One region of the Paenibacillus sp. FSL R5-0519 genome, then DNA from elsewhere that is predicted to be linked to it. Evidence: riboswitches for the same ligand, from Rfam matches in the RefSeq annotation. Region 1 holds a riboswitch; the other holds the start of a gene.
What was found. A riboswitch is a leader RNA that binds a small molecule or an ion and turns the genes downstream of it on or off. The one in region 1 is predicted to bind FMN.
Positions count from the first base shown of each region.

Region 2: linked by a shared signal. The riboswitch ahead of ribD (bifunctional diaminohydroxyphosphoribosylaminopyrimidine deaminase/5-amino-6-(5-phosphoribosylamino)uracil reductase RibD) and the one ahead of MKY73_RS12725 (DMT family transporter) in region 1 are both predicted to bind FMN.

Region 1 is NZ_CP150234.1:2,746,406-2,761,802, forward strand. Features, by position in the region: gene glp (gephyrin-like molybdotransferase Glp) at 1-758, shown strand, start outside; gene mobB (molybdopterin-guanine dinucleotide biosynthesis protein B) at 766-1,299, shown strand; gene xerS (tyrosine recombinase XerS) at 1,486-2,577, opposite strand; gene MKY73_RS12680 (GNAT family N-acetyltransferase) at 2,771-3,259, shown strand; gene MKY73_RS12685 (glucose 1-dehydrogenase) at 3,522-4,295, shown strand; gene MKY73_RS12690 (aldo/keto reductase) at 4,424-5,314, shown strand; gene MKY73_RS12695 (S-layer homology domain-containing protein) at 5,837-6,604, shown strand; gene MKY73_RS12700 (amino acid permease) at 6,859-8,205, shown strand; gene MKY73_RS12705 (YqcI/YcgG family protein) at 8,208-8,969, opposite strand; gene MKY73_RS12710 (LysE family translocator) at 9,053-9,679, opposite strand; gene MKY73_RS12715 (urea carboxylase-associated family protein) at 9,814-10,422, opposite strand; gene MKY73_RS12720 (amidase) at 10,477-11,973, opposite strand; gene MKY73_RS12725 (DMT family transporter) at 12,305-13,285, opposite strand; FMN riboswitch at 13,430-13,583, opposite strand; gene MKY73_RS12730 (DinB family protein) at 13,668-14,168, opposite strand; gene MKY73_RS12735 (CGNR zinc finger domain-containing protein) at 14,313-14,864, shown strand; gene MKY73_RS12740 (amidohydrolase family protein) at 14,976-15,397, shown strand, end outside.
Region 2 is NZ_CP150234.1:2,216,283-2,231,679, reverse strand. Features, by position in the region: gene MKY73_RS10210 (segregation/condensation protein A) at 1-596, opposite strand, end outside; gene ribE (6,7-dimethyl-8-ribityllumazine synthase) at 701-1,168, opposite strand; gene MKY73_RS10200 (bifunctional 3,4-dihydroxy-2-butanone-4-phosphate synthase/GTP cyclohydrolase II) at 1,271-2,503, opposite strand; gene ribE (riboflavin synthase) at 2,535-3,203, opposite strand; gene ribD (bifunctional diaminohydroxyphosphoribosylaminopyrimidine deaminase/5-amino-6-(5-phosphoribosylamino)uracil reductase RibD) at 3,230-4,333, opposite strand; FMN riboswitch at 4,655-4,821, opposite strand; gene MKY73_RS10185 (hypothetical protein) at 5,010-6,314, opposite strand; gene MKY73_RS10180 (peptidylprolyl isomerase) at 6,497-6,928, opposite strand; gene lysA (diaminopimelate decarboxylase) at 7,176-8,507, opposite strand; gene MKY73_RS10170 (spore germination protein) at 8,612-10,279, opposite strand; gene MKY73_RS10165 (stage V sporulation protein AB) at 10,304-10,732, opposite strand; gene MKY73_RS10160 (stage V sporulation protein AA) at 10,713-11,369, opposite strand; gene MKY73_RS10155 (hypothetical protein) at 11,875-12,252, shown strand; gene sigF (RNA polymerase sporulation sigma factor SigF) at 12,376-13,131, opposite strand; gene spoIIAB (anti-sigma F factor) at 13,146-13,601, opposite strand; gene spoIIAA (anti-sigma F factor antagonist) at 13,598-13,951, opposite strand; gene MKY73_RS10135 (D-alanyl-D-alanine carboxypeptidase family protein) at 14,096-15,217, opposite strand.

The sequences.
Region 1 (15,397 bases):
AGCAGTCCGTGTTAGCTACTTTTGGCATAGCAGAAGTTCCCGTCTTCCAACGTCCAAAGGTGGCTATATTCGCAACAGGTACGGAGTTGCTCGATGTGGATGAGCCATTACAACCAGGTCGGATTCGCAACAGTAACAGTTACATGCTGCGCTCTCTGGTCGTTGAAGCCGGTGGAGAGCCTGTGATGTATGGTTCAATTGCGGACGATGTGAATACGGCAAGAGCCAAACTGGAAGAAGCCATTCAAGATAATGATATCGTAGTGACCACAGGTGGTGTATCTGTCGGGGACTATGATATTATGGGCGAACTTGTGCTGGAAGAACATGTGGAGATGTTGTTTAACAAAGTGACGATGCGACCAGGAAGTGTAACCACAGCTGCTGTATATAAAGATAAATTACTTTTTGCACTTTCGGGTAACCCGGGGGCTTGTTTTGTAGGTTTTAATCTGTTTGTTCGTCCAACCATTCGTTCCATGCAGGCGGATGCTCATCCTTATTTGGAAGAATGGACTGCAATTTTGGAAGAAGAATACACGAAAGTGAACAATTTTACACGGTTCGTACGTGGACGTACAGAGATCCGTAACGGAATGGTGTATGCGATACCGGCTGCTTCCCGTGTAGATGAGTCCAGTGTGATGATCACCATTAAGGACAGTGATTGCCTGATTGTTGTTCCACCTGAGAAAAAAGGTATTCCTGCGGGTGAGCAGGTACGTATTCTCAAACTGCCCACAGGTCATGTGAGGTAGTTGATCGATGACGACAATGAGTAATACAAAACCACATATTATACAGATTGTCGGATACAAAAATACGGGCAAAACAACCCTGGCAGCCGCATTGATCGGGCACTTTTCTTCCATGGGACTTAAGGTAGCGGCGATTAAGCATGATGGACACGATCATTTTGAGATGGATCAACAAGGAACGGATTCATATCAATTTGGGGAGGCAGGGGCCGCGGCCGTGGTTGTCATGTCAGAGAAACGTACTGCAATTATGGAAAGAAAAGCAACCAGGTTGAAGGATATGTTAAGTCATCTGTCCGGATATGATTGGATTGTGATCGAAGGATTCAAGGATACATCTTATCCCAAATTCGTGATGGTTCGTGAAGAGAAAGACCTAACCCTAGTTGATCAACTTGAAGGGGTAGTGGGTATAATCTCATGGTTATCTTCAGAGAAGTTTATGGAGCGGAGCATCGTAAGCAGAGATATGACTTGGTACTCCATTCAAGAAACGCAGGTGATAGCCCAATCGTTGTTAGAGAGGGTCAAGAGCGAATGAGTAGTTACTTGGGTAAGGTAGGAGAAATGTTATAACGCAATATTTATTATGTAAACTAAAATTGTTTATTAGGTCACTTCTAATCAAGATACATCTATATTAGCAAAAGAATTCATCAAAAAAGCAGCAGGCCTTTCTCGGATCCTCATCCTTGAAGCGCTTTGCTGCTTTATGTTGTTTAAGATGTTACATCCCGTCGTCCGTACGACGTTCGATGGCTTCGAACATCGTTTTGTCAGTAAGGTGAGCATAGATCTCGGTTGTTTCCGTGGAAGCATGTCCAAGCTGCTCCTTGGTTTTGTAGATATCATTTTGCAAATAATAGTCGGTGGCGAATGAGTGTCGCAATTTGTGCACGGTCAAGTAGGGTTTGCCAAAACGTTTGGCATATTTCATGATCATGGCCTGAATCGCCCTTTTGGTCATTCGGCTTCCTTCTGAATCTCCGTTACGCAAAGCAATGAACAGACCTTTCTCCCGCTTGGGCGTACGATAACGTGATTGCCGCAAGTTCATATAGTTCGCGAGTTCGTCCTTGGCCTGTTCCCTGAAATAAACGGGTGTTTTGTACGTCTCATCATTATTACCTTTGCGATATACATACAGGAGTTTGTTGTTCAGATCGAGGTCATCGACGTTCAGGTTCACAACTTCCGATACCCGTAAACCTGAATTGAGAATCAGGCTGGCAATGCAGGCATCCCGTTCTTTATTGAGCTCATGGGAATATAATGCCTGCTTGTTCTTCTCCATATCGACAGCATAACCTTCAAGGATATATCCGATAAATTCCAGCAGTTCCTCTTCTTCCAGAATTTTACCTTTGAGTTTGGCAGCGGTGTCTTTGGGTTTATGGGTTCGTTTGATCTCGATTTTGGCCATAATGTTCCGCTTCAGCAAAGGGTAGAAGTCTTCATCTTCCGCAATCTGGCTCAGGTAATGAAAAAGAGAGCGAAGGGAAGAGAGTTTGCGAGAGACGGTAATTCTGGAATTGGTTCCTTCCCGTTTGGTTGTGAGAAATAACCGATAGGCGGTAACCGAATCCATGCGCAGGACTTCCAGTTCATTCAACGTTACTTCTTTATTAGAACTTGCTTCGGACAGCCCTTCTGCTCGCAACCAACCGAAGAAAGCTTCATAATCTCTCAGATATTCTAGCAGGGTAGAGGGGGACAGGTCAGGTAGCTTGTAGTCCATGAATTGCTGAACGAACCAAGGCATGGAAGGTAGTTTATCATCCAGCTTGCGTCGATCAATCTCTTTTTGCACGTTGGTCAAGTTCGACACCTCCATGTGAAAAAACATATAAAATTAATATTCAATCTAATCGTATTCTATTCTCTAGTGTACCATAATTTACATGCTCACAGCTTGTTCACCAAAGTAGGTCTAAGTATGGGATGCTTCCTTGCCCTTCGGCGCGTAAACCTTTAAAGTAATCAGTATACGTAGAACAGAGGAGGTGAACCGGATGAATATGAAAATAGAGCTGGTTCCCCGGGAACGCAGTCAGGTGATTCGGCATTTAATGCAATTTTATCTATATGATTTTACCAAATATCTGAATATTGATGTGGACAATAATGGTATTTTTCCTGAATATCCCGGTCTAGAGGCATTCTGGACAGAAGAAGACCGCAAGTTTCCTTTTTTGATTACAAGTGATGGGGCACCTGCAGGGTTTGCTCTGGTGGAGAGATTGGAACCTGGAAGCAAGGATAATGACTACTATTTGACTGAGTTTTTTGTGATGCAAAAATATCGGCGCAGTGGCGTGGGCACTCGGGCAGCATATGAGCTGTTCAAACGATTCCCAGGGAGATGGAAAGTGACCCAGGTTCGTAACAATGTCATTGCGCAGGCGTTCTGGCGAAAAATTATAGGAGATTATACGGGAGGCCGTTTTCGAGAGAAGTTCCATCCGGAGCTGGGCAATCCAAGCCAGTATTTTGTAACCTGATCCCCATGGGGGTTTAATTACATATAAAGTATTTGCATGATTGCTATATAAGTTGAACTGATCATTTACACGATAACGGAGAGGACAGAAAAAACCTGAAAAAGCGAAGCGTTCGCCTTTATCCCCGGATTATCCCCTTCGGAAAGGGAATCAAAAAAATCTGGGGATAACAGCGATTGGAAGGTTATTCTGTCAGCGTAGTGTCAGTGAAAATAATCTTTTGTTCAACTTATATAGAATATCTGATGAAGGAGTGAGTGACATGAACGTACCCACATTCCATCTCGATGGACAGACAGCACTGGTGACAGGTGCAGGGAGAGGGATCGGAAAAGCAATTGCCATTGGACTTGCCCAGTCAGGCAGTGACGTTGTACTTGTATCCCGAACAATGAAAGAAATTGAGGAGACAGCCGCTTACATTTATGAACAGACAGGGCGTAAAGCGCTTGCTCTAACTGCAGACGTGACTTCAAGAGAACAAATGGAAGAGACGTTTCAAGAGGCGATCTCGGAGATGGGGAGTCTGGACATTCTGGTGAATAACGCAGGTATGAACATACGGACACCAGCACTTGAAGTTACGGACGAGCAGTGGGAAACCATCATGCAGACAAACTTAAAATCCGCTTTCTTTGCTTCGCAATTGGCGGGTCAGCATATGAAGGAGCGCGAGGGTGGGAAGATCATCAATATCTCTTCGGTAGGCGGCCACACAGCTCTTCGAACAGGGGTCGTATATGGTGCGACCAAAGCTGCATTGATTCATATGACCAAAGTTCTCGCATTGGAATGGGGGAAATATGGCATCCGTGTCAATTCAGTGGGACCATGGTATTTCCGAACACCGCTGACCGAAAAACTGCTGGATGATCCACAGTATTTACAGGAAATTGTGAGCCGCACACCGCTACAGCGAGTGGGTGAACTGGAAGAAGTAGTAGGACCGGTCGTATTCCTAGCATCGGATGCAGCGGGATACATCACAGGTCAGACGTTATTGGTTGACGGTGGCATGTCTATCTACGGATTCTAGATGAGTACAGTTGGTAGCAGTCTGAAAAAGTGGGTGGCATAACCAACACTTGGGTAATAACATAAGGGATATTAATCTGTATTTCTATTTATCTGTACCCAATTCACTGAACTTGGAGGAAGATAACGATGGAAACGCGTAATTACGGAAACACAGGTATGAAAGTAAGCACACTTGGATTCGGTGGGTCGGAGATCCGGGATTCATCCAGAGGTGATGTTGAAAAAATGCTGAATAGTGCCTTGGATGCGGGATTAAACGTGATTGATACGGCTGAATGTTATGGTGACAGCGAGGAGTTAATCGGTGAGGTGTTGTCTCATCGGCGCGATGACTACTATTTGTTCACCAAATGTGGACATGCTGCCGGGATTGATGGTCCGGATTGGGATGCCAAAGTACTGGAGCAGACGATTGATCGTAGTCTGAAGCGGTTGAAAACGGACTATGTGGATGTTATCCATTTGCATAGCTGTTCTGAAGAAGTACTTCGACAAGGAGCAGTAATCGAAGTACTGCAACGTGCGAAGGAAGCAGGCAAGACCAGGTTTATCGGATATAGTGGAGATACAACAGATGCGCTATATGCGATTCAGACCGGAGTATTTGATAGTCTGGAGACTTCATTAAATATAGCAGATCAGGAAGCCATTGAACTTACCTTACCTGAGGCAAGAAAAAGAAACATGGGGGTAATCGCCAAAAGACCTATTGCCAATGCGGCATGGACGTATGAAACACTCTCGGAAGAGGCTTATCCATTCATATACTGGAAGCGCTTAAGTGAACTTAACTATGGTTTTTTAGGTGAAGATGCTCAGGCAACGGTAGAAACAGCACTGCGATTTACGCTAAGTACTGAAGGCGTAGATACGGCTATTGTAGGAACAGCCAAGCCCAATCGCTGGCAGCAAAATGCCGACCTTGTGGCTAAAGGGCCACTACCCCAAGAATTATATGATGAGATTAGAGCACGATGGAAAGAAATCGCCGGAGCGGATTGGACTGGCCGGACTTAATAAAATGCATATATTTTAGGGAGTCGCCATTATGGCGGCTTTTTTTATACCATACATTAAACATTTTCAACATATGAAAAATTCACAATAGATTCGGAACAGAGGCTGCGAAAACTTCAGGCAATCATGTCTAGATCAGAACGGGATGGGAACCTTTCGTTTGATAAACGACTAAATTTTTCAAAAAAGCTGTAGTTGTTGAGATCAAACGAAAAATATCAAGTCTGCGTTCGATACGAATGAAACAACAACTTTATTATAATATTTCAACATATGAAAAATTCACAATAGAAAGATCGTTTTTTCACCTTAGTTACCATATCACATAAAGTTTCGTTAACGCTCCAACATGTTTAAAAGGAGAACCGCTCCAAGCGTTAGAAGTCAATGACTATTTTTAAGTGAATATACAAGGTGCGATGGAAGACAGGAATAATCTTATCTTACTCTAATAACGGCCTCTTTAAAGGCCGATATAAATATGAGTAGATTAATCTAGATAAGACAGGGGAGTGAACATTAATGTTAAAAAAGAAGTGGCTAATAATGCCATTGATTGTTGTACCATTGTTTTTTGCCCAATCCTCTTATGCAGCAAATACATTTAATGATTTGCAGGGCAAAAAATATGAATGGGCTGCTGAATCTATTGATTTGATGGTCGAAAAAGGCGTTATTACCGGTTATAAGGATGGAAGTTTCAAGCCAGGAAAGACGATAACCAAAGCAGAGTTTGTACATATGTTTCATAAGCTTTTCCCAGAAATTAATTATTCAGATGGAAAATCTTCAGAGTTTGTAGATGTACGTAAACATTGGGCAAACAAAGATTTTGCAGCTATAATTAATGGGGATTACGTGTGGAGTTTTTTTGAAAGTTTAGAGGGGCAATACCCAGACTATAAATTCTCTATTAAACCTGATAAACCTTTAACTCGCTGGGACATTATGATGATCTCTTCTATTAGAACTAATTTCACTGATCAGACCCTTCACCCTGAAATTGAAGATGTAGTTTCTGCAGCTTCAAACTATAAGGATATTAAAGTTCGTCCTGCAAGTTACTATGATAATTTCTCGGTTAACTATCCGGTGATTTACATTGATCAGGATGAAGGAGAATACTATTATGATGGTGATTCTCAAGATTTTAAGGCAGAAGCGTTTTACACACTGACTAATATGGACATTATTACTGCGAATAACGGATACCTTCGTCCGAAAGATTTTGTGACACGTGCTGAAGCAGCAACCATTTTACATCGCTTGTACGAAGCAACACAAAAATAAGGATTGAAGCGAGTTTGATTAGATATACCCAATGGAAAACCTCTCACAATATTTACACGTGGAAGGTTTTTCTTTTTTTGAATTGATAAATAACAAGTTCTTCATATAACTGAGACAACAAATAATTACAAGTCAATACATCTTTAAATACATATTAATTATTATGTAAACTAATTATAATTCTTTTGGCAATACGGACATAAAACCTCCATGACCTGTAAATCGTAAGGGGAACAGGTTGAAGGAGGAGCTTCATGAAAAGTCAGCAACACCGTAAAAACGACGACGAAAAACTAAGTTGGGTAAGCCTGTCTTTATTTGGCGCGGGTTGCACACTGGGAACGGGATTTTTTCTAGGAACCAGTCTCGCGATTCATTGGGCTGGCATATCTGTACTCATATTATTGGTGCTGGCGGCGGCAGGGACTTACTTTGTATTTGGTGCGCTGGCACAGATGACCGCAGATGATCCAAAGGAAGGTGCTTTTCGAACCTATGCGGGCGAAGCATTCGGACGTTGGGCTGGTTTTGGTAGTGGATGGATGTATTGGTTTTCTGAAATGCTCATCATGGGCAGCTCATTGACCGCACTTGGGCTATTCTCTCAATTCTGGTTTCCCAAGATTCCGCTGTGGGCATTTGTTGCGATCTATGCCGCTATAGGTCTGTTCATTGCTGCACTGGGAGCGAAGGGATTAACCAAAACGGAGAATATCCTTGCTGTAATCAAACTTGCTGCAACGGTTGCATTTATAGCTATAGCAGGAGCAGCTTGTCTGGGGTGGTTACCTGTAAAAGTGACGCCCGAACAATTAAAGAATGAATGGTTCCCTCATGGAGGTAAAGGGGTATGGACTGGTTTCATCTATGCATTCTTTGCTTTTGCCGGGATCGAGGTCATGGGCTTGATGGCAGCCAACCTGAAAGAACCAAAAGATGCAGTGAAATCAGGCCGAGTAATGCTATTATCGGTGAGTACACTCTATGTGATTACCATTGCATTGATCCTATTTATTGTGCCTTCTGCTCAATTGACCCCGGATGAAAGTCCTCTGGTCAAAGCCATGTCAACCATTGAGTTAACCGTAGTTGTTCACATTCTCAACGGAATTCTGATTATTGCCGGATTCTCGACAATGGTGGCTTCGCTATATGCCATTACGTCCATGTTGGTGAAACTCGCAGAAGATGGAGATGCACCTAAGCTGTTCACGAAGACCTGGGGGAAAAAGGACATGCCACTTCAGGCATTGTGTTGCACAGCGGCCGGATTGCTCCTGTCTACGTTGATGGCATTATGGATGCCCAAAAGTCTTTTTGAATATGTGACGACAGCAGGTAGTCTGGTCTTGATGTATACATGGCTACTTATCTGCATCACATACATCAAGAAATTGAAGCCTGTGAAATGGAATCGCATCAAAGTATGGATTGCCATGGTATTCATTGTGGCTGCTGTGGCCGGAACAGCGATGGAAAAAGCCAGCAGAACGGGTCTGCTGGCAAGTGTAGGACTTGTCGTAATTCTTGGGATCATCACATATATTGTTCACAAAGTGCGTGGCTCCAAATCGCCGCAGTCCTCACCATCCAGACCTTAGGATTATTTCGTGAACTTACCTAAAGCTTGCTTCATCCGCATGAATGGACATTTGGAAGGTGTCTGCTCATCATCAGGCAAGAAATACTGTTTCCATTCCAGATTATCCTGCTGACCATACCACATCAGTGAAGGGTGAGCAGGTACAGCATCATACGCAGCGAGACGTTTGCGAATCAAGGTTTTCATTTTACGGCCAAGAGGGGTGTTGTCATTGATGGATTCGAATACCCAACGTGGCTGAAAGGCAAACATGAGATATGGAAAATGTCGGCTGGCTCGGAGTTCATGTGCTGGAGTCGCACAGAAACAAAAATATGGCTCTCCGCCAAAGCAAAACTCCCATGATGAATCATGAGGATCAGTTGAAATATGTTCAGGCCACGGCTCGGTATCGTGTGAACTTACCCGATTAAGCATTTGCCAGAATAACGTCTGATATTGCTCTACCGTTGTATGCTCTTTCAGATCACTTGGCGTATCACAGATCACAACCATCGAAGCGTATTGACCAGTATCTCTGGAAAGAGGGCCATACTGTCTGAGCAGATCGGCCATATCTACAGCAGCCTGTTCTGAACGAGGGTCACACGTAAAGCCGTATCTCAAATGTCCTGACAGAAATCCCATTCGTCCAGGTACACACGGATACGTATTATGTTCATCGGCGATCATCTTGGCAAATTGCGAATAAGCGTCCTGCTGCCAAGATGGAAGACGCTCATATAAATTATTTATTTCGTCGGCACTATACAGCTCCGCCATGAATACCCAACTCCATTCCACATGATACCGTTACAGTATTAATGTGGGGGAAGTTGGGTGACTGTCCAGCCTGATTTTTATTGTCAGAAAAAAATGGAACGCACGGCTTCGTAACCGAAATATAAACCAAATCCGATCAGGCAGATTCCTGAAATGATGGAGATCCAGCGCAATACATTCTCACTACTATGTTTGTGGAATCGGCTGGCCATGCCAGCCATGATGACATCCCACACCAGGATACCAATGAATATGCCTGAACTGTAGAGCAACAAATGAGCGGTATCCGTATGTTTCACAGTCGTCGCAAGAATGGAGCCGTAGATCCCAAGCCAAAACAAAATATTCAGTGGATTGGACAGGGCCATCAAAAAGCCGGAAATAAATGATTTTCGAACAGTTGCTTCCGCTGTAGATGTGCCTTGAACTCCCTGTTTCAGCTTCGAGAGCGTTTCCACTCCTGTATAAATCAGAATAAAACTGCCAAATGACCAGAGAAAAGAGCGCATGAACGGCGTATCCAGAAAATGGGCAACCCCAAAATAAATCAGCAGCATATACACCAAATCCGCAAACATGGCGCCGAGCCCCAAAATCCAGGCATGCATGAATCCATGTCGGGCTCCACGGTCGAGCTGGGCGGCGTTAATCGGACCGATTGGAGCGGACAAGGATATTCCCAAGATAATATAACTGAACAGTACAGACATAAACACGTTCACTCCTTAACGGGTTCGATGAATTGTACCAGTCGTCGCAGAAAATGGGTACAAGTCATCGTATTCCCGCAAGGAGTGAATTAGAACAAGCTACTTATATCATAGCGTCAAGGCCCTGTTTTTTGCTAAAGTTCCACATCCAATTGAATTGGTGTACAGTTGTAGCCGTTGCAAGAGCTTTCTTCACAAGGACAAGCGGAGAGCCCAATCGTGAGATCCATTAATGCCTCCATCTCGATATAATCCCCCGCACGAGAATCGGGAGCTACAACATCAATCTTGCCTTCACTGTCTACAACGGACTTCATAAACAAATTAAAGGGATAGTGTTGATCCGGTGGTAAGATCTCAAAGGGTTCCAGTGCCGTGTTCAGATTGTGGTAACAACTGGCGTGATCCTTTTTATCGTATAACACCTCATACATCTCTGGACGACAAGCGGAGTTGAAGAAATCATGTACTCCAACGGTGTCACGAACAATCTTGAGTATTGGTTGATATTGATTGGAATACACATACTGTCCCGGTTTAATTCGGTAAGTACGCAATACGTCCATGGTCACACCGGGGTCCAAGCGATGATTAGCATCTGTAGCATCGTACGCCACAAAATCAATAACTTGTTGTCCCTCCAGATCTGTTATGCGTAGTAAGGAACCTTTGCTTACTTTCAGAGCATATCCCGTTTTGGCAGGGATACGATAAGACTGTTTATGGCGCTGATTCGTATTCATCCGTCACATTCCTCCGCTACTTTTTGTTTTCAGTATGCGGAGCAGATGAAGTTTTCATGCTGGGAAAAGTGGATTACCTTTCATCCCGATCCAGAGGTCTGATTGTTCAAGCTGTGCAGCCAGATGTAATAACCAATCTTCACGTCCCTTGGTTGCCATCACTTGAACACCCATTGGCAAACCTTCAGGTGTGAGATGCAGAGGTACACTTATCGCAGGCTGGCCGGTCAGATTCGCAAGTTGGGTGAAAGGTGTATACGTAAGACTGGGCTCAAACATTTCATAGATGAGTTGTTGCTGCTGGATCTTGTCCAATTCACTAATTCGCATCAGATTATGGATCTGTTCGTCGTGAGGTGTTAATTCTCCAATCTTAGGCGCAGAAAAAGCATTAACAGGTGTGACGTAGAAGTCATAACGCTCAAACAAGATAGACATCTGAGCTGCGGCTACATCCCATTCAGCTAAACTATGTACAAATTCTGCTGCGGACACCTTTTTGCCAGCTTCAGCCAGAACCCAGGATTCAATCTCCATATCATCGGAGGTCAGAGCCCGGCCCATGGAGCGTTCCATGGAAGAGATCATCGCGGCCATCTCTCCACTGTTCATCATGTAATAGTTCTCCATCAATCTGACGCCGTTGACTGGGCTCAGCTTTTCTTCAACATGATGACCTTGGCCCTCCAACCAGCGAACGAGCTTGAATACAGACTCCTTGGCTTCTGGACTGACGGGTGTACCTACAGGCGAATCCGTTGTGTATGCAATTTTCAGTTTGCGTTGATGCGGATAGCTCATATCTGCCAAGTAACTGCCTGGAAAAAGCGGCGCATGAAACGCAGCTTCAGGCTGTATGACTTGTAAAGTATCCAGCAATGCAGCACTGTCCCGAACCGAGCGAGAGAGGGCAAAATCAATCGATGCGCCTTGCCATTGACGACCAACTCCCGGTCCTACAGGTGTGCGCCCGCGCGTTGGCTTCAATCCAAACAATCCGCTAAAGGAAGCCGGGATACGAATCGAACCGCCTCCGTCACTGGCTCCAGCCAGGGGAACAATACCCGAAGCTACAGCGGCAGCGGCACCACCGCTTGATCCACCTGGCGAGTGATTGATATTCCAGGGATTGCGAGTTGGGCCATGAAGGCGGGGCTCCGTAATATTTTTCAAGCCAAACTCGGGCGTGTTCGTATGTCCTATGATGATAAAACCCGCATCACGGAGTCGAGTGACAAAATTGGAATTGCGTAATGCCCGATGCTCGCTGAACAGACGGGAGCCTGAAGTCAGAAATTCACCTTCCAAGGATTGCGAGATATCTTTCAGGAGCAGGGGCACACCGGCAAAAGGTTGTTCTCCAGGGCGAACCAAACTGGCTTCCTCTCGTGCGCGATTTTCATATGTACGAATAACCGCATTAAGTTGCGGATTTACTTCTTCAAGCCGTGCAAACGCCGCTTCCAACAATTCAACCGGGGAAACTTCCCGGGATCGAATCAGTTCAGCCAAACCTACGGCGTCGTAAGAGGTATATGAGAATGAAGACATGTTGATCGTTCCTCTCTGAATATAATTCATCTGTTTATTCCATATGTCATCGTACCACCGGATTGGACAAAAGACAAAACATAGAAGAGACATAGTGCAATGATTTGCATATTCGATATGAGGTTGAAGGGAAAAGAGGGGAGGAGTTTCGATATCATTTGCGATATCGAAATAAAACACGGGGTTAGTAGCTCGTATTACTAATTGAGAAAATGATCTAGTCATATCAATGGAATGGAAATGAAAAAGCCATTGCTCATCTAATACGATGTACAATGGCTTTATTTTAATATTTAATAATTATTAATCTATATGTGATGCGGATATTACCTTACTCTGTTCGCAGCTTTGGTGCCGCATCGGCCACAGTGGATGATCTTTCTTGCTGTTTGGAAATGGCAAACAGGGCAACCCAGATCAAGATGAAACCAAGTAACTGCTCCCATGTAATCAGTGTACGGAAAGCAATCCAGTTCACCAACACACCTGCCATCGGGAAGCTAAGCTCTGCGAGTGTTGCAACAGAAGCTTTGGTTGACGACAGACCTTTGTAATACAGCAGAAGACTTAGCAAACCTGGTAACAATGCCTGACCAAGAATATTGAGGATAACAGCAGTCTGTTCACCCGTTCCGGACGGAAATGTCCATGCTGCACCTTCGTTCCACGTCATAAAAATAAGGAGCGGGAGCGCAACGACAAAGCGAAGGGATGTGACGGTTTCGTAACGCGCCTGTCCCAGCATCAATCGTCCCATAACGGTTGAACCTCCCCATAAGGCAGCAGCCCCAAGGGATAACAAGCTTCCAGCATGAATCCAGTTGTCCCAGTTACCTAATGGCAATGTGAAGCCGAATGTGAGCAGATACGTTCCTGCTAATGCGATGAAGAACAATCCACCGAAGCGACGTGGTAACGTCTCTTTCAATAACAGCTTAGCCAGCACGATAGCGAAGAGTGGTTGCATTTTTTGCAATAAAAGAACCGTGTTCGGATCATTATGAGTAAGTGCCATGGTGAACAACACCGTTGCGAGAGCTGAACCTCCCCATGAGATAAAGATCACGGCAATCCAGTGGCGAGCACGCAGGTTTTTCAGATCAGCCCGGAATTTCCACAGCACAGGAATGGCGATTAGACTGACGATGATATGTTCCACCAGTACAATCTGCGTGGATGTCATCGTATTTAGCAAAATAATGCGGAAGAGTGGGTCGACCCCCCATAAGGCGGCGCCGAGAACTACAAGCCAGAATCCGGTATTACTTCGTTCCTTGCGGTAAACAGGTGATGCTGCTGATGTCTTTTCCATATTCAGGACTCCTTCGTCAGAACACGGAATCTTCAGTTGGCAAAATCGACAAAAGCCCCCGTTTTGGTATATACCAAATAAACGGGGGCTCATCCAAGGACATGCGTCAGGAAAGAGGCCTTCCCGTGAACGGCATGTCAATGTGTTGATCTTCTCTCATCCGGACTGTACCGTCGGCCTTGGATTCACACCAAGTCAGTCGCTAAATGTCCTTTGTTAAGAACAAATAGCGAGTCGCGGGCTGGTTCCGAAGAACATCACCGCCGGTTGGGAATTGCACCCTACCCCGAAGATCCTATTCAATTATATAGTGTGTTGAACAAGCTGTAACATTAATAAGTTCATCTTATTCCTGTAAGCGCTAGCAGTTCAAGCATTTTTTTTAGAAAACGATTTTCCAGCTTCCTTGCTGTCTGCGAAGGAGCACAATCTGTCCTGCGTGATAGGCATCGTGAAGTATCCAGCGGGCAAGTTCGTGTGCCCATTTCTCTTCAGATTCCATATAAGCAGCTTCAAGATCTGACTCTTCAAGTGCAGCCAATTGATCTCGCAACTGTTGGGCTAATCGAGTTGTACTCTTCATCAGTGTATTCCATCCGGCTTCATCCGTTGCATCCCCAGGATTGCCAAACGTGTATTCATTGGAGTCTACAGCAGGAAGGGTAGGCTCTTTACCTTGCATGCGACATAATAAGCGATGATTGTAATAATACATATGGTTAACCAACTGCCAGATGCTTAATCCTCCTGAGGGTGGAATCCAGGCTGCTTGCTCTGCTGTAAGTCCTTCCAAGGACTTCGACAAAGGTACAATCCAATTACATTGATCCCAGGTATCATCCTTTTGAATCAGTAACACATCTAATGCTGTTGTTTTCGTCATTGCCGTTTCCTCCTTGAGTATTATTGTGTTGTATGATGTAACTAGCTAAAACTGATTAATGAGGTTACACTTAATATAACACATCAAAGACAGAGTGTAACCACCTTTATCGGAATAAGATAGTTACACTAAACGGAGGTAGACATGGACAGACTTTGGACTGATTTTGTAAACAGCGATTATCACGATTGGCGTGGGGGAGATCGATCGGAGGACAGGCTAGGGAAGGCGAACTGGCAGCAAGAATTTTTGGATCGATGGCAACTTCAGGCTTCTGTCCCTGCATCTCCAGAAGATGAGTTGTTGATGAGAAACTTCAGGAATGATTTGTTGGCTCTTGGAGCCCGCTTGTCTTCTGGAGCATCATTAACGGATGAAGAAAAACAATGGCTGAATGGTGTTATGGAGGCAGGGCATGTAAAAAGAACATTGACTACAATTGATCAGGGACTGAAACTCCAACTAATAGCTGTAGAAGCTCATTGGCAACAGGTTATGGCTGAGGTAGCTGCTGACTTTGCAACAACGTTGGTGGAGGGAGAAGGGGGCAGGATTCGGATCTGCGATAATTCGGATTGCCGCTGGATGTTCTATGATGATACCCGAAGCAGAACTCAGAAGTACTGTGATGATAAGATGTGCGGCAACCTGATGAAGGTCAGAAGATTTCGAGCCAAACGCAAAACCCAAAATTGAAAAATATTAACAACAGCTATATAATGTATATATACTAGCGAAATAATAGTCAGAAGCAGTACGGGTTCGTATGCAGGATGTGATCGTCTTTCAAACCAAAATAGATGGGAGATGTGTCTTGTGAAGACAAGTTATCTGTTGAAAAATGGCTGCGTGTTGTCGATGGATGCACGGATTGGACAGTATAAAAGGGCGGACGTTCTGATTCAGGATTCATTAATCATGGCGATTCAACCCGATCTGGAGATTCCGGATGTGGAGGTCATCGATGCTTCATCCATGATTATTATGCCTGGGCTGGTGGATACACATCGGCATATGTGGGAATCTCTGGTCAAAACAGCGGGAACCAATTGGTCATTGCCCGTTTATTTGCAGAATCTCTATTATGGTGCGATGGGAAGCAAGCTCCGCCCACAGGATAGTTATATTGCTAACCTGCTCGGTTCCTTGGAAGCGCTTAATGCAGGTGTTACGACAGTGTTGGATTGGAGCATGCCGTATTCCTCAGACCATACGGATGAACTGATTCG
Region 2 (15,397 bases), 530 kb from region 1:
CCCATACTTTCCAAAGCGCCGATGACATCCCGTATCCGTTCCTTAACGGAAATCTCATCCCGCTTGATCCGGGTTACGGTTGTACGCTTCTCAGCCTTGCGTAGAGCCTTCTGAAATGCTGCAATCAGGTCAGAGGTATGCAAACCCTCAACCGGGTTCGAAGGGGCTTCTACAGGCATATAAGGGCGCAGATCCTCGGGCTCTTTGGAAAATATAAGGCTGCGTTCCCACTCCCGTTCATGAAGGTGACGCGCAATTCCCTTGTATTTGCGATATTCTATCAGACGCGCAATCAGCTCTGCACGTGGATCATAATCTTCTTCTTCCATATAATCATAATCCTCGAAATCCTCAATGACCGGTGGTTTGGGCAGTAAAAGTTTGCTCTTGATTGACAGCAGTGTAGCTGCCATAACCAAAAATTCACTCGTAATATCCAGTTCCAGTTCCTGCATTGAATGCAAGTACGCCATGTATTGATCGGTAATATCGCTGATGGGAATATCCTGGATATGAATTTCAGCCTTGTCAATCAGATGAAGCAGCAGATCCAAAGGCCCTTCAAAAGTCTCCAGTTTGTATGTAACTACCGTCACTAGACGAATCCTCCCGCCAGAAAAATACAAAACCCTGCCAAGCCGTCCGAATTCGGTTTCCCGTCTTCGTCTGCGCATAGCAGGGCACTACTATTAAATAAGCACTATTTTAGCTGTTTCGTCAAGTTTGCCATCTCAATTGCCGCCGTAGCTGCATCCCAACCTTTGTTACCTGCCTTGGTTCCGGCACGTTCAATCGCTTGTTCAATATTTTCTGTCGTAACCAGCCCGAAGATTGTAGGCACGCCAGTTTTCAGGTTAATTGCTGCTACCCCTTTAGCCATCTCATTGCACACATAATCATAATGTGTGGTTGATCCACGAATGACCGTACCCAGGGTAATCACCGCATCATATTTGCCGCTCTCCGCCATTTTCTGCGCAATCAAAGGGATTTCGAACGCTCCTGGCACCCAGGCTACATCCACTTCATCATCCTGCACACCGTGACGTTTGAATGCATCGAGCGCTGCACTAAGCAATTTACTGGTGATAAATTCGTTGAAACGACCAACAACAACTCCATATCTGGATCCTTCTGATACTAAATGTCCTTCGAAAAATTGTGGCATTCAAGTCATCTCCCTAACGGTATAATTTAATGTAAGTAACGGAAATTCCTAAGAAATCAATTCCATAAATTACATGGTGAACGTTGTTCATCTAAAACGCATTTACTGTTCGTTCTGCTCGATATCATCAAACTTGAGCATATGCCCCAGCTTGGCTTGCTTCGTATGAAGATACACCGTATTGTCCTCGTTCTCTTTCATTTGGATCGCAACACGCTCTACGACTTCAAGTCCATATCCTTCAAGACCTTTAATTTTACGAGGATTATTGGTTAGCAGTCTGATCTGACGAACCCCAAGGTCTTTCAGAATTTGGGCGCCAATTCCGTAATCACGCAAGTCGGCAGCAAATCCCAGCTTCAGGTTTGCATCCACCGTATCCAGACCTTCCTCTTGCAGCTTGTAGGCTTTGAGTTTGTTGATGAGTCCAATGCCTCGACCTTCCTGTCTCATATAAAGCAGTACGCCGTTGCCTTCTTCGTTGATCTGTTTGAGTGCTGCATCAAACTGAGGACCACAGTCACAACGATGGGAATGGAATACATCGCCTGTCAGACATTCAGAGTGTACCCGTACAAGTACAGGTTTGGAACCATCAATCTCACCTTTAACCAGAGCCACATGTTCCTTGTTGTCTACAGCATTTGTATAGGCCACTGCTTGAAACTCGCCAAAGTCTGTTGGCATACGTACAGCCACTTCACGTTGAACCAGCTGTTCTTTTTCATTACGGTAACGAATCATGTCCTGAATACTGATCAGCTTCAGATCATGTTTGCGGGCAATCTCCTGCAGATCCGGAAGTCTGGCCATTGTGCCATCTTCCTTAATCACTTCACAGATAACGCCTGCGGGATACGAACCACACATAATGGCCAAATCTACTGCCGCTTCAGTGTGCCCCGCACGACGAAGTACACCTCCGTCTTTTGCAATCAGCGGGAACATGTGACCAGGCTTACGGAAGTCCCCGGATTTCGCCTCAGGATCGATCAGACCTTTCACGGTAATAGAGCGTTCATGTGCCGAGATACCGGTTGTCGTATCTTTGTGATCCACAGAGACCGTGAAGGCAGTTCCGTGGAAATCCGTATTTTGTTGAACCATTGGTTTCAAGTTAAGTTCATCCGCACGTTGTTGTGTAATCGGAACACAGACCAGACCTCTACCTTCAGTAATCATGAAATTAATGACTTCAGGTGTCGCCTTTTCAGCCAAAGCGATAAAATCGCCTTCATTCTCCCGATCTTCATCATCCACAACAATGACGGGTTTGCCACGCATGAGATCATATATGGCTGCTTCTATCGTGTCCAAAATGGATTGTTCTGACATTGTCCCACCTCCAGTTTATTTCTTTCTCTATTTATGCAAATCCGTGATTGGCGAGAAAATCTTCACTGATACTGCGCGGCTTGCCAGCATTCGTCTCTCGATGTCCTCTCCCATACTGGAGCAGATGATCCACATATTTGCCCAAAATATCGCATTCGATATTAATGGTATCCCCTGTCTTTTTCACATTTAGTACAGTTTCACCAATGGTATGCGGGATAATGGAAACCGTGAATGCGGTATCCGATGTATGGACAACGGTCAAGCTAATACCATCCAGTGTAACCGATCCTTTGGGGATCAGGTATTTGAACAACTGGTGATCATCCGGCTTGATCTCAAACACAATCGCATTCTGATCACGTGTTATACTGCCAATCACTCCAGTACCATCGACATGGCCCTGAACGATATGTCCGCCAAAACGGCCACCTGATTGCATGGCCCGCTCCAGATTAACTTTACTGCCGGATTGCAGCTGACTGAGATTGGTATGGCGATACGTTTCAGGCATGACATCGGCTGTAAAGCCGCCACCTTCCAACGTTGTCGCAGTTAAACATACTCCGTTCACTGCTACACTATCACCTATCTTCAGATCGTCCATGATGGCGGAAGCTCCGATATTCAGGACCATCGCTTCGCCTTTCCGACCAATACGCCGGATCTGACCAACTTCTTCCACCAAACCGGTAAACATGCTGCCGCCTCCCTTGTTTAATTTATTTATTCAGGCCACACCGGAATACCGCCAATGCTGATATTATCTCCAACTTGTTCGATCTCCAACTGATTCAATTGAATTGCCTGATTCATACGTTCCACACCCTCGAAGCGGAAACTGCCAGGTGTATCATAACCGCCTACAATCTTAGGAGCGATAAACATGAGCAGTCGATCGACCAACCGTGCCTCCAGCATCGCTCCATTCAGAGTGCCTCCGCCTTCAAGCAAAATCGAACCAATCTCACGCTCACCCAACTTGCTGAGTCCGTTTAACAGATCCACACGTGGTCCAGGACCACAGCGGATAATTTCAACACCGTAGGCTTCCAAACGTTCAGCAGCTTCAGGACTGGCTTCGTCTGTTGTCAATACCCATGTTGGAGCAAGACCATCCTTAACCATTTTGGAACCTACTGGAAGACGCAACTTGGAATCCACCACGATTCGTACCGGGCTGATGCCTTCCACTTGCAAGCGGGTTGTAAGTTCCGGATTATCTGCGATCACCGTGTCGACACCAACCATAATGCCTTGGTGACGATGACGAAGGGCATGCACAATCTCACGAGCAGACTCGTTGGAGATCCACTTGCTGTCTCCGCTGCGAGTAGCAATTTTCCCATCCAAAGTCGTAGCCGTTTTCAGTGTCACGAAAGGAAGGCCTGTTGTAATAAATTTAATGAATTTTTCATTCATGCGTCTTCCACGCTCACGCAGTACGCCAACTTCAACTTCAATGCCTTGTTGACGAAGCATGCTTATGCCTCTGCCGGATACTTGCGGATTTGGATCTTCACAACATACCACAACACGTTTTACCTTTTCATGAATCAGGCGTTCACTGCAAGGTGGCGTCTTGCCATAATGACTGCAGGGCTCAAGTGTAACGTATACCGTACTGCCTTCTGCATCGCTGCCCGCCATGTTCAGTGCATGTACCTCCGCATGACCGGTTCCACGTTTCAGATGGCTCCCAAGGCCTACAATACGCCCCTCTTTCACAACCACACATCCAACAACCGGATTAATTCCCGTCTGTCCCTGTGCTCGTTCCGCCATATCTAGTGCCAGTGCCATATAAAATTCATCATTGATCATTTCCAAATCCGTTCACCCCGCGGTTTAAAGTCTTGTTTATTAAAAAATCCCCGTCGAACAACCGTTCGATGGGGATGATGAGAGACAAATGTCAACAACAGGAGTGAAATGGATACAGCACGCCAACACTTTGCCCAAAACTTCATTTCGGGCAAGTGAAAATAGACACATACCTTAATGAACATCAATTACAGGTAAAGAGCTTTTATCGTGTGGCATATGTATGGAACTGTCCGGCCTAGCCGGATCTTCCCTGCACAGTGCAAGACAAACACATCGTGACTGTACAGCCAAACTCCTGCTGAATGCAAACTTGTTAGGTCTGCACCTCTCCTTCTCCCATCCAGACTATACTGTCGGTTCTGGAATTACACCAGATCAGCCATCTGCCACAGGCAGACAGGTCACGGACTTTGCATCAAGTGCTGGACATGTGTCCTTACACTCCCTGCATCACCGCCGGTAGGGAATTGCACCCTGCCCTGAAGGATTGCTTTCGTTATTAATTGGATGTTAGCACTTTAATGCCAAAAAATCAATTGTTTTTTGTTCCTTTTTGTCACATACTAACTTTTAATAAGCTAAGATACAGCAAAAAAACCGCATCTCACTAAGAGACACGATTTTAAGTTTTTAGATTATAGATTTTAGTTTACATCCTTCTCAGTTCCATCACAGCATTCTACATATCAGGAAAACACCAACGCACCATATGCTTCAAATCTTTGGCATTGTGAAATGGCAAGCGGTCAGGTTCTGGCAGTGGCGAACTGGGAAGCGGAATACCTCTCGCAACTCTTCTGACCCAACTTGTGGAATCGATCGCGATAGCCGAGCATTGCCAGCGTCCAGTCGTTCTCGGTCGAAACGTTCCCTGCAAATCGGCTTTTCCCGGCATGTCAGGAAAGACACCATCGAGATATTCAACGATAACGCGTTTGTCTCTGACTTCATGACAGTATACCGTCACCCATACACCTTCCCGGACCCGAACAGCATACACATCTCCAGCTTCTGCCTCCCCTGTGCCTGCATCAGAAGATTTCTTTGGCACTTTCCCCCGGACACTTCTCATTTTCTCCAATGCGCCCAGGGTCGTTTCCTTTAAAGGTGGACTCTCTTCAGGCTTATCCGCAAGAGATATGCTACTCAGATCAAAATCATGGAATATCTGGTTAAGGTTCTTCTCATTGATTCCGATAGATGAGTCCCACCACGCCAGAGGCGCCTGTACCTCAACCCGCACATTGGGGCGCGCGTCACGCTGTATGTAAGTCGTGTATTCTGTGATCATTCCGGGATGTTCCGGCGTATCCAGTATGCCAATCAGAGCTAATGTCTCAAGCAAGTCCCGATAGGCATATTCCTTTTGTGTAGGCAAAAGACGTTCCTTCTTGAGTGCTATTGCTGCTTTGCTGTAGCGTGTTTTTGGAGGTAAGTGGCGCAGCACCGTTAACACCGCACGGAGTGTCCAGCGGTCGTAATCATTAGGTATTGGAAGCTCCTGCGCGGCAGCTAGCTCTCGAAGTGCCAGTACATGTCCAAAGGGATCACCATCCAAAGGTGTTCCATTGGTCATGCGCCAATACCATTGCAACGTCGAGTCGGTTGCTTGATCTACGCTTAATCCGCAGATCTGACAAGTACTCGAAGATGGATATGGCGTGTGTTCATGGCTTGGCATACCGCTTGCAATAAGCTTGCCCGTAATCAGCGAGCGCCAGATCATGGGTGCTGACCACATCGATGCGACAAAGGCCTGTGCTGCTTCATTTATCGTCCATTGATTTGCAAGTTGTTTCAGCTCACTGATCGTTTCATCATGCCCCGGACGTACAAACCGGTTCGGTTCATGCCTCGCTGTCTCAAGCGCTTCTAAATCCGGTGTGGATATACTCTGAGAAACATCATGTCGGGATGCCTGTAGTTTTTCGTCCCATCGTGTGGGTCCGCTATAGACTTGTTTTAACAAACGTAATTGATCCACTGTATTCAAAGGTTCTTCATCCTCCCTTGTCGCTTCGTCTAACGACAGAATAACCCCATGCCAGAACTTTCGCCAGATCCATTATGCTCATTTTGCACTATTTCATGATGAAAATAAAAAAAGTGCTTCTATAAAAGAAGCACTCCGAGTTTAAATCAAGTAAGTCAACGTTACAAAGCTTATTAAGCTTCTACAACTTCAACAGTCTCCATTTTGTCTTTACCTTCCAAAGCGTCCACGAACTCCATACCTTTGGTTACTTTACCAAATACAGTATGTTGTCCATCCAAATGTGGTTGTGGTTGGTAGCAGATGTAGAACTGGCTTCCACCTGTGTTACGGCCAGCATGTGCCATAGCCAGTGTTCCACGCTCATGTTTGTTCGGGTTGATTTCACAGTTGATTGTGTAACCTGGGCCACCTGCACCAGTACCGTTAGGGCATCCGCCTTGAGCTACGAAGCCAGGGATAACGCGGTGGAATGTAAGACCATTGTAGAAACCGGAGTTAGCCAGTTTCTCAAAGTTTGCTACTGTGTTGGGAGCTTCTTGATCGAACAGATCGATCAGAACTTCTCCGCCGTTTGCCAATTTAATTTTCGCTTGTTTCGCCATATGTAAATGACTCCTTTCGTATTGACCATCGTTAATGGTGCCAAAACGCATGACCCTGGGTCAAGCATTACAGCACTTTTCTTAGTGTACACCGAAAATGACCGGATCGCAAAAAAAACGGCAACTTTTTTCACAATTTAGTCCGAATACGTAAAAAGCAGACGAAAAAGGAAGTTCCCTTTTCATCTGCTTCAACTATAGAATCCCTATATCCTAAATAATGCAGAAACGCATTATCTTTGACGAATTAGCGAGTTACTGGCTGTTTGCCAATACGCGCTGGTACCAGGTCATTCTGGATGATATCCTGATACGTCTCACGGCGTACCACGACATCTCCTTGACCGTCTTTGACAAACACAACAGCTGGACGACGAATCCGGTTGTAGTTGCTCGCCATGGAGTAGTTATACGCGCCTGTGCAAGCTACAGCGAGCAGATCACCACTTTCCACTTTTGGCAGGTCCAGATCCCAGATCAGCATATCGCCACTCTCACAACATTTACCCGCAACGGATACCGTTTCCTGAGCAGCCTCATTCGCACGGTTAGCAAGCACAGCTTCGTACTTGGATTCATACAAAGCAGGACGAGGGTTATCGGTCATACCACCGTCAACAGCAACGTATTTACGCACGCCCGGAATGTCTTTGCTTGTTCCAACGGTATACAGCGTTGTTCCCGCTTCACCCACGATGCTACGTCCTGGTTCAACCCAGATCTCAGGTACGGCATAGCCAATTTGGGCAAAATGATTTTTAACTGCGTCTGTTATAGCCTTCACGTATTGCGCAACTTCAAGCGGTGTATCTCCGTCGATATAACGGATTCCGAATCCACCACCAAGGTTAACCACTTTAAACGCAACGTTAAGACGTTCATATACGCTTGCTGCAAATTCAGCAACACGTTGAACAGCCATCTGGAAGCCTTCAACTTCGAAGATCTGGGAACCGATGTGGGAATGCACACCGAGCAATACCAGGTTAGACTGCTTGGAAGCCAGTTCAATCGCTTCAAATGCTGTACCATTCCCGATATCGAATCCAAATTTGGAATCCGTTTGACCAGTGGAAATATATTCATGCGTATGGGCCTCAACACCAGGCGTCACACGAAGCAAAATATTTACTTTACGATTTTTGTCCGCTGCTACAGCCTGCAACAGATGCAATTCATTGAAGTTATCAACAACAAAGCATCCAATCTCTGCATCAAGAGCCATTTCGATTTCTTCCAGCGTTTTGTTGTTACCGTGGAAATGAATGCGCTCAGCCGGAAATCCTGCTTGCAGTGCAGTGAACAGTTCACCATCAGATACAACATCCAGGGAAAGTCCTTCTTCAGCTGCAAGTGCACACATCGCCATTACACAGAATGCTTTACTTGCATATGCAACCTGGAAACCCAAGCCGGAAGCGCGGAATGCTTCCATGTACTCTCTGCAACGCTCGCGAACCAATTGCTCGTCCACAACATACAGGGGAGTTCCAAATTGTTCTTTCAGATCTGTTGCATCCACTCCGCCAATCTCCAGATGCCCTTGCGCATTTATTTTACTTGTACCATGTAAATACATAATCTGCATTCCTCACTTTTTTGTATACTGGAACAGTTGCTATTCCAATGATTTTACACCAGTATATCAAATTAGGCGGCGAGATGAATGGATTTTTCGGAAGATCATTTGTGTTTTTTACTTTTTCGCAGTTCACCGTCCGGATCATCGGACATTTTGGTGTTGTCACGGGTTTTGTTGAATGATGGACGTTTTTTATTTTCCAGTAAAGGTAGCCGGAATAAAAAGTTGCCCAAGGCCTTTGCATTAAACGGTATAAAAGGCCATAGATACGAAGAATTATACGACCGGTGAACGGTGAGTGCCAATATGAGCAATGTACAGCCAACAACCAATCCCGGAACTTTGAATATCGCTACTGCTATGAGTAAAAACAGTCTGACTAACCTGTTGGCAAGTCCCAACTCGTAACTTGGTGTGGCAAACATTCCAATGGCTGCAATGGCCATATAGAGTACAACCTCATTAACAAAGTATCCCGTTTTCACGGCGATATCTCCAACGAGAATGGCCGCGATTAAACCCATGGCCGATGCCAGAGGTGTAGGTGTATGAACCGCAGCCATCCGCAATAGATCGACACCAAGCTCTATGAGAAGAAACTGCAAAATCAGGGGCAACTTCACATTTTCCTGTGGACCAATGAAGTCCAGCCCCATCGGTTTGAGCGAAGGTTCTATTACCATGAGAAGCCATAGGGGCAGCAAAAACAGCGATATGAGAATCCCTGCAAAACGAACCCATCGTAAATACGTTCCCATCAATGCCGTCTGTCTATTTTCCTCTGCATGTTCACACAGGTCGAAGAACGTCGTTGGCAAAATCATTACACTGGGAGAAGTATCAACGAAAATGACGACTCTGCCCTCCAGCAGATGGGATGCTGTTACATCCGGCCGCTCCGAATATCGAACGAGCGGGAATGGATTCCATCCCTTGTTGATAATCGCTTCCTCCAGCTGTTTATCTGCGGCGGGAATACCATCGATATCCACCCGCTGAATTTTCTCACGGACTGAGTCCACCTGCACTTTATCCACAATATCGTCAATGTATACCACGCAGACATCGGTTTGTGTTCTCCGCCCCACCTGCATGATCTCAAACTTAAGTCCAGGGTCGCGTATTCTTCGGCGCACCAAGGTCACATTGGTGAGGAGGGTTTCCGTAAAGCCATCTCTGGAACCTCGGACTACCCTTTCCAATGAAGGTTCTTCTGGTGAACGAACCGGGTAACTCCGGGTATCCATTACTAGAACCGAGCGATCCCCTTCAACGAACAAAGCACTCATACCTGTAAGAACCTTGTTAATGACCGCACTCATCTTCTCGACTTTTTCCACCTGTATATGGGGAATGTAACAGTCGAAATAAGATTTTAGTGCGTGCTCAGACACCTGATCAGGCGTGAGATAGGTTAACCTTTTTAATACTTCCAGTAGGATCTCATCCTTGGCGAAACCCGTCAAAAGAAGCAATCCTACATGTTTACCACCCAGCACCATCTCTCTCATATCCACATCAAAGGATTCCCCAAGTCCGAGAACTTGCTTGAGCGTATTTTTGTTTTCACTCATCCGAGGGGAAATATCATCATTTTCCTGCCAATACTGTACGGATTCCTCAATACTGTCGGACATCTCATTTTGTTTTTTCTTATTGTACGCTATCTCCTCTTCTTCCTTCTGAATCTCATAAGCAGACTTGTGCAGCATATCTTCTGTTATACCTTCACTATGTTCCTGGCCTGTGTGCTCCGTTCGTTCATCCATCTTCCATCCTCCTATGGCCACGAGTTACCGTTGATATATAAAAAAATCAAACAGGGAACCTGTCATTTTACCCAAAATCATGGCGAGCAGTAATCCAAACAAATAAGGTTTCATGCCCAATCGTTTGGCCAGCACGGGCAGTACATTAAGCACCTCGGTGAGTGCTGCGGCGAGCAGACCGATGAACACACCACAGAACAACCCTACGATCGGGCTAAGCAGCAGTACCCCATGCATTTTCCAATGCCAGAAGTCCGCCACCGTTCCGAGCAGTGAACCACCGATTAGCGCCCCTTCGTACCAGTGAGTCTTGTCATACGTTTGCGTAAGTTGAGCCAACCTGGGAATCATATCGAGCACCAGAATAAGCGCAATTACGCCGCTTCCTACGGCAATTCCTCCGGCAATACCCAATACAATGCTGATTGCTCCATTAAGAACGCTCATCCGCATTCATCTCCCTGCGTTCCTGCTCATGCATCCGTTCGCTTTCCTCGATGACCACAAATTGATCTACATTTTGCTGGTATAGGAACATCTCCACTTCCAGCGGTGTAGGCTCCTCATTCCACTTTTTCTTGAACAAGTGATTAAAAAATACTGCCATTCCGAATCCAATGCCAATCGAATATGCCACTTGGAACAGGTAGGGATGTTCGTCCCGATGCCCAGTGAGCATCTCCACAATTCGAATCTGAACTTCCTGCATGTTCACATCGGCATGAAAATTCATTATGGTTAAGGCTGATCCGAAGAAAAGAAGTAACCACACCAAAATGAACAGGGACTTGGAAGGTTGACCATTTCCCGCGATGACTTCAACCAGCGTATGACCTGATCCCATCAGTTCAACACTGACCTCCGGCAAGATGTGCCGAATTCGGGGAATAATCTGTAATATATCAATGAGGATCAGATTGCCATCCTCCGGTCCAGGACGCAAAAGTTCAAGCTCCAGTAGCCTGCTCTCCTGATTTTCAGAAATGGTCAGTACATGTGCAATGTCTCCAAGCTTGACTGCCCTGCCCCTCTGGATGCGAATGCGGCTGCGCAGTCGAACGTAGACCATTGGAGTGGGCGTCTGAGACATCCATAACACTCCTTTGCTGCGTAATTTAGGTTAGTATTTGAAGAATGTGCAAATTTATTACAAATTGGTTGGAAAAAGATCGTGAGGAGGGTGAGTTGACGCTGCGGGATGGATCGGTCATTGGTCGCTGTTGCTCGGGGGAGGATACACGCAGACACTCCGACGGCAGACCAACCTTCTGATCGCTGTTGTCTCCAAATTCTTCTAATTGATTTCTAAGTGTTAGAAATTTGGAGACAAAGGCGAACGCTTCGCTTCTTCAGGTCTAATCTGCCGCCTGCGTTGCTTATGTATCCATAGATGAGTCCTCACGCTTCGCTCCTTTTGACCGATTCCATCCCTCCACTACCCCTTGTCCTCCCGTTTCCAAAACGTTTGTAATAAATATGTTGGGGAGGGGGCAGGGAGGGAATTGAAAGAGGTGCTTTGCGGTTATTTTGTTCAATACAATGACGCTAATGGTACTGATAGATTGCTAAGTAACTATTTTTAAGGAGGAAAATTCATGAAGTATATCATACTGGTTTTTATGATAGCTATTATTGCAGGATGTGGTGAAAAAATCGACGGAGATCAGATGACGAGTACTGGCGATATTTTAGCGAATGAGATGATTCAAACTGATCCATCTGCAGATCTCTTTTTACTCAAAGATCGAGTGTATGTAAGAAAAGAGGAAATCAAAAACATTGACCAATTAGGTGAAAAGTTAGGAACAATTGAAAACAAATATATAGAAAAGGGAGAATTTAAGGATTTGATGTCTACGCAATTTCCCGTGGGTACAGAAATTTATCAATTCAAAAATGAAAAATCGATAGATCAGGTGATTGTTAAGGAAAATGAAAAACTAATGATCTACCAATCATTAGCTGAAGGATAATCATAATCCCTTGGATGCACAGCCTAACAACAAATAACCTCCCTCGCCATAATGCGCGATAGAAGGTTGTTAGTTGTCGTATATTGGTGTATAAGCGCCAATCATGTTGTCGCAATCCCCGAATCACTGCGCGATCTGGTCGCGGATGGATTGCAGTATTTTTTTCTCCAGACGGGATACCTGCACCTGAGATATGCCCAGCCTGCTGGCAACCTCGGACTGCGTCTGATCCCGGTAATACCGAAGATAGACGATTAATCGCTCCCGCTCACTGAGACCACCGATGGCTTCATTCAGCGCCAGTTTGTCAAACCAACGTTCCTGAGACTCGTCGGCAATCTGATCCATTAACGTGATGGGATCACCGTCATTCTCAAATACCGTCTCATGGATCGAGGTCGGCGGTTTGTTGGCTTCCTGGGCAAATACGACTTCCTCCGGGGTTACTCCCAACTCTGCGGCAACTTCCTTAATCGTTGGCAGTCGATCCAGGTGTTTGGACAGTTCGTCCCTTTTTTTGCGGACTTTATTCGCCATCTCTTTCAGTGAACGACTGACCTTCAGGGTACCGTCATCCCGCAGGAATCGCTGGATTTCTCCGATGATCATCGGTACCGCGTAGGTTGAGAACTTCACGTCATAACTGAGATCAAATTTGTCTACTGACTTGAGCAGACCGATACAACCAATCTGGAACAGATCTTCCGGATCATATCCCCTGTTCATAAAACGCTGTACGACGGACCAGACGAGTCTGATGTTGCAGTTCACCAGCGTATCCCGTGAAACATGGTCACCCGACTGACTGAGCGCAATCAGCCGTTTGACCTCGGCATCGTCCAAATAGGTCTGTGAAGATGGTTTCACTTCAGCATCCATAAGAACACCAACCCCTAATTATACAATGCTTTCTTGGATTCAATCCTTTTTTTCATCTTGATGGAGGTGCCTCTGCCGGGCTCACTGCTGACTTCGAATTCATCCATAAAGTTTTCCATAATGGTGAAGCCCATGCCCGACCGCTCAAGTTCGGGTTTGGACGTATATAACGGCTGCTTGGCTAGTTCAAGATCTTCGATACCTTCACCGCGATCTTCCACAATAATCGTGATCATGTCTTCCCGAATCTCGGCCTGGATGGAGACAACACCTTCAGAGTTGTTGTTGTATCCGTGGATGATGCTGTTGGTCACGGCTTCCGAAATGACCGTCTTCAGGTCACTGAGCTCGTCCATCGTTGGATCAAGCTGGGAGATAAATGCAGCAACGGTTACCCGTGCAAACGATTCATTCTCTGACTTGGCCGCGAATTGCAGATTCATGAAATTTGTCCCTGTTCCTTCATTCATGAGACGACCTCCAGACCTGAGAGAGCAGTTCCCTCATTTTCGTATATCGGCATTATCTTGAACAGCCCCGACATTTCCAGCAAACGGTACACCGGCGAATTGACGTCACAGACCACCATCTTGCCGCCTTTGTTCTTAATGAGCTTGTATCTTCCCAAAATGACACCCAGGCCCGAACTGTCCATAAATTGCAGATCTTTCAGGCTGAGTACCAGATGCTCGCTTTGTCTCCGCTGGATGGCTTCATCCATTTGCATCCGTACCATGTCAGCTGTATGGTGATCCAGCTCCCCGGATAATCGTACAATCAGAATCCCGCGATGGTGTTCCATTTCCACATGCAAGTTCACGTTTGCCCACTCTCCTCCCTGTCTTGAACAAGGATTTCTACGTATCCAAAGGCTTTTCCTGCCCCCCGACAAAACTAGAAGAAAACCCCTATTTAACTACAAAATATGTTCGAAGGATGCCGAACAACTCGCGTAATTCGCCTTTTAATCAAACAGGTTGGACGTAGTCCGTTTAAACAGCTTCCACCAGCCAGCTTTATTCACGTCCTGTGGAGCCTGAATGTCGAATTCCTTAATGACGTCATTGCCCTGGTACACCACCAGTTTACCTATACTTTGTCCAGCCTTGATCGGAGCTTTCAATTCTTTGGCAACCAGCAATTCATGCCGAATGTCATTGGATTTGGCTCCTTTGCGCATCAGCACACTATAATTTTGCGTGGCATTCAGAGGCAATTCGGCAACTTCGCCTTTTTCGATCTTCAGACTGCCCAGCAGATCCCCTGCCTTGTAGAGAGCCTTCATCGTATATTGACTAAAGGCATAATCAAACATCGATGACACTTCGCTATTTCGTGTTTTGGTATTTGGTTCACCAAGTACCACGGAAACGACACGCAGTCCGTCCTTGGACGCTGTTGCGGACAGGCAGAACTTTGCTTCGGACGTATAACCTGTTTTCAAACCATCTGCCCCTTCATAAAAACGAACCAGCTTGTTCGTGTTCACCAGCCAGAATGGCTTTTCCGAGTCTTTGCGAAGATAATCCTGATAGGCACCGGTATACTTCGTAATCCCGGAATGCTTCAGCAGTTCACGACTCATGACGGCAATGTCGTGAGCTGACGAATAATGATTATCCACCGGCAGACCGTTACAGTTGGCAAAATGAGTATCCTTCATGCCAAGCTCCTTCGCACGCTCATTCATCAGCTGTACAAAGGATTCCTCCGAACCAGCAATCTTCTCAGCCATAGCCACTGAGGCATCATTGCCTGAAGCCATCGCGATCCCTTTTAACATGTCATCAACGGTCATCTCTTCCCCAGGCTCCAGGAAAATCTGCGAACCGCCCATGGAAGCTGCATATTCGCTCGTTCTTACTTTATCTGTCAGCTTCAGCTTGCCGGAGTCGATCGCTTCGATTGTAAGCAGCATGGTCATAATTTTTGTAATGCTCGCCGGAGGCAGCTGATCATGACTGTTTTTCTCATATATGACGGTTCCTGTGTCCGCATCCATTAGGATCGCAGAGCGTGCCGACGGGGCAAGATCCGTCCCTCCCGCTGCCTTCGGTGTTTCTTCAGCCAATGCCGTTGATGCCATAAGGGACAGCAGGATACAAAGGGTCATGAACGATGCCATTATTCTTTTCTTCACAAGGTTACCTCCTCAAATGACTTGCTTACTGCATGTTCCATGCATGTACTGCTAATCATTGTCGGCCCGTTTCCAGTAAATTATTCCATGTAAAGCATGATTTTCCGAACTTTTATTGAAAATGTG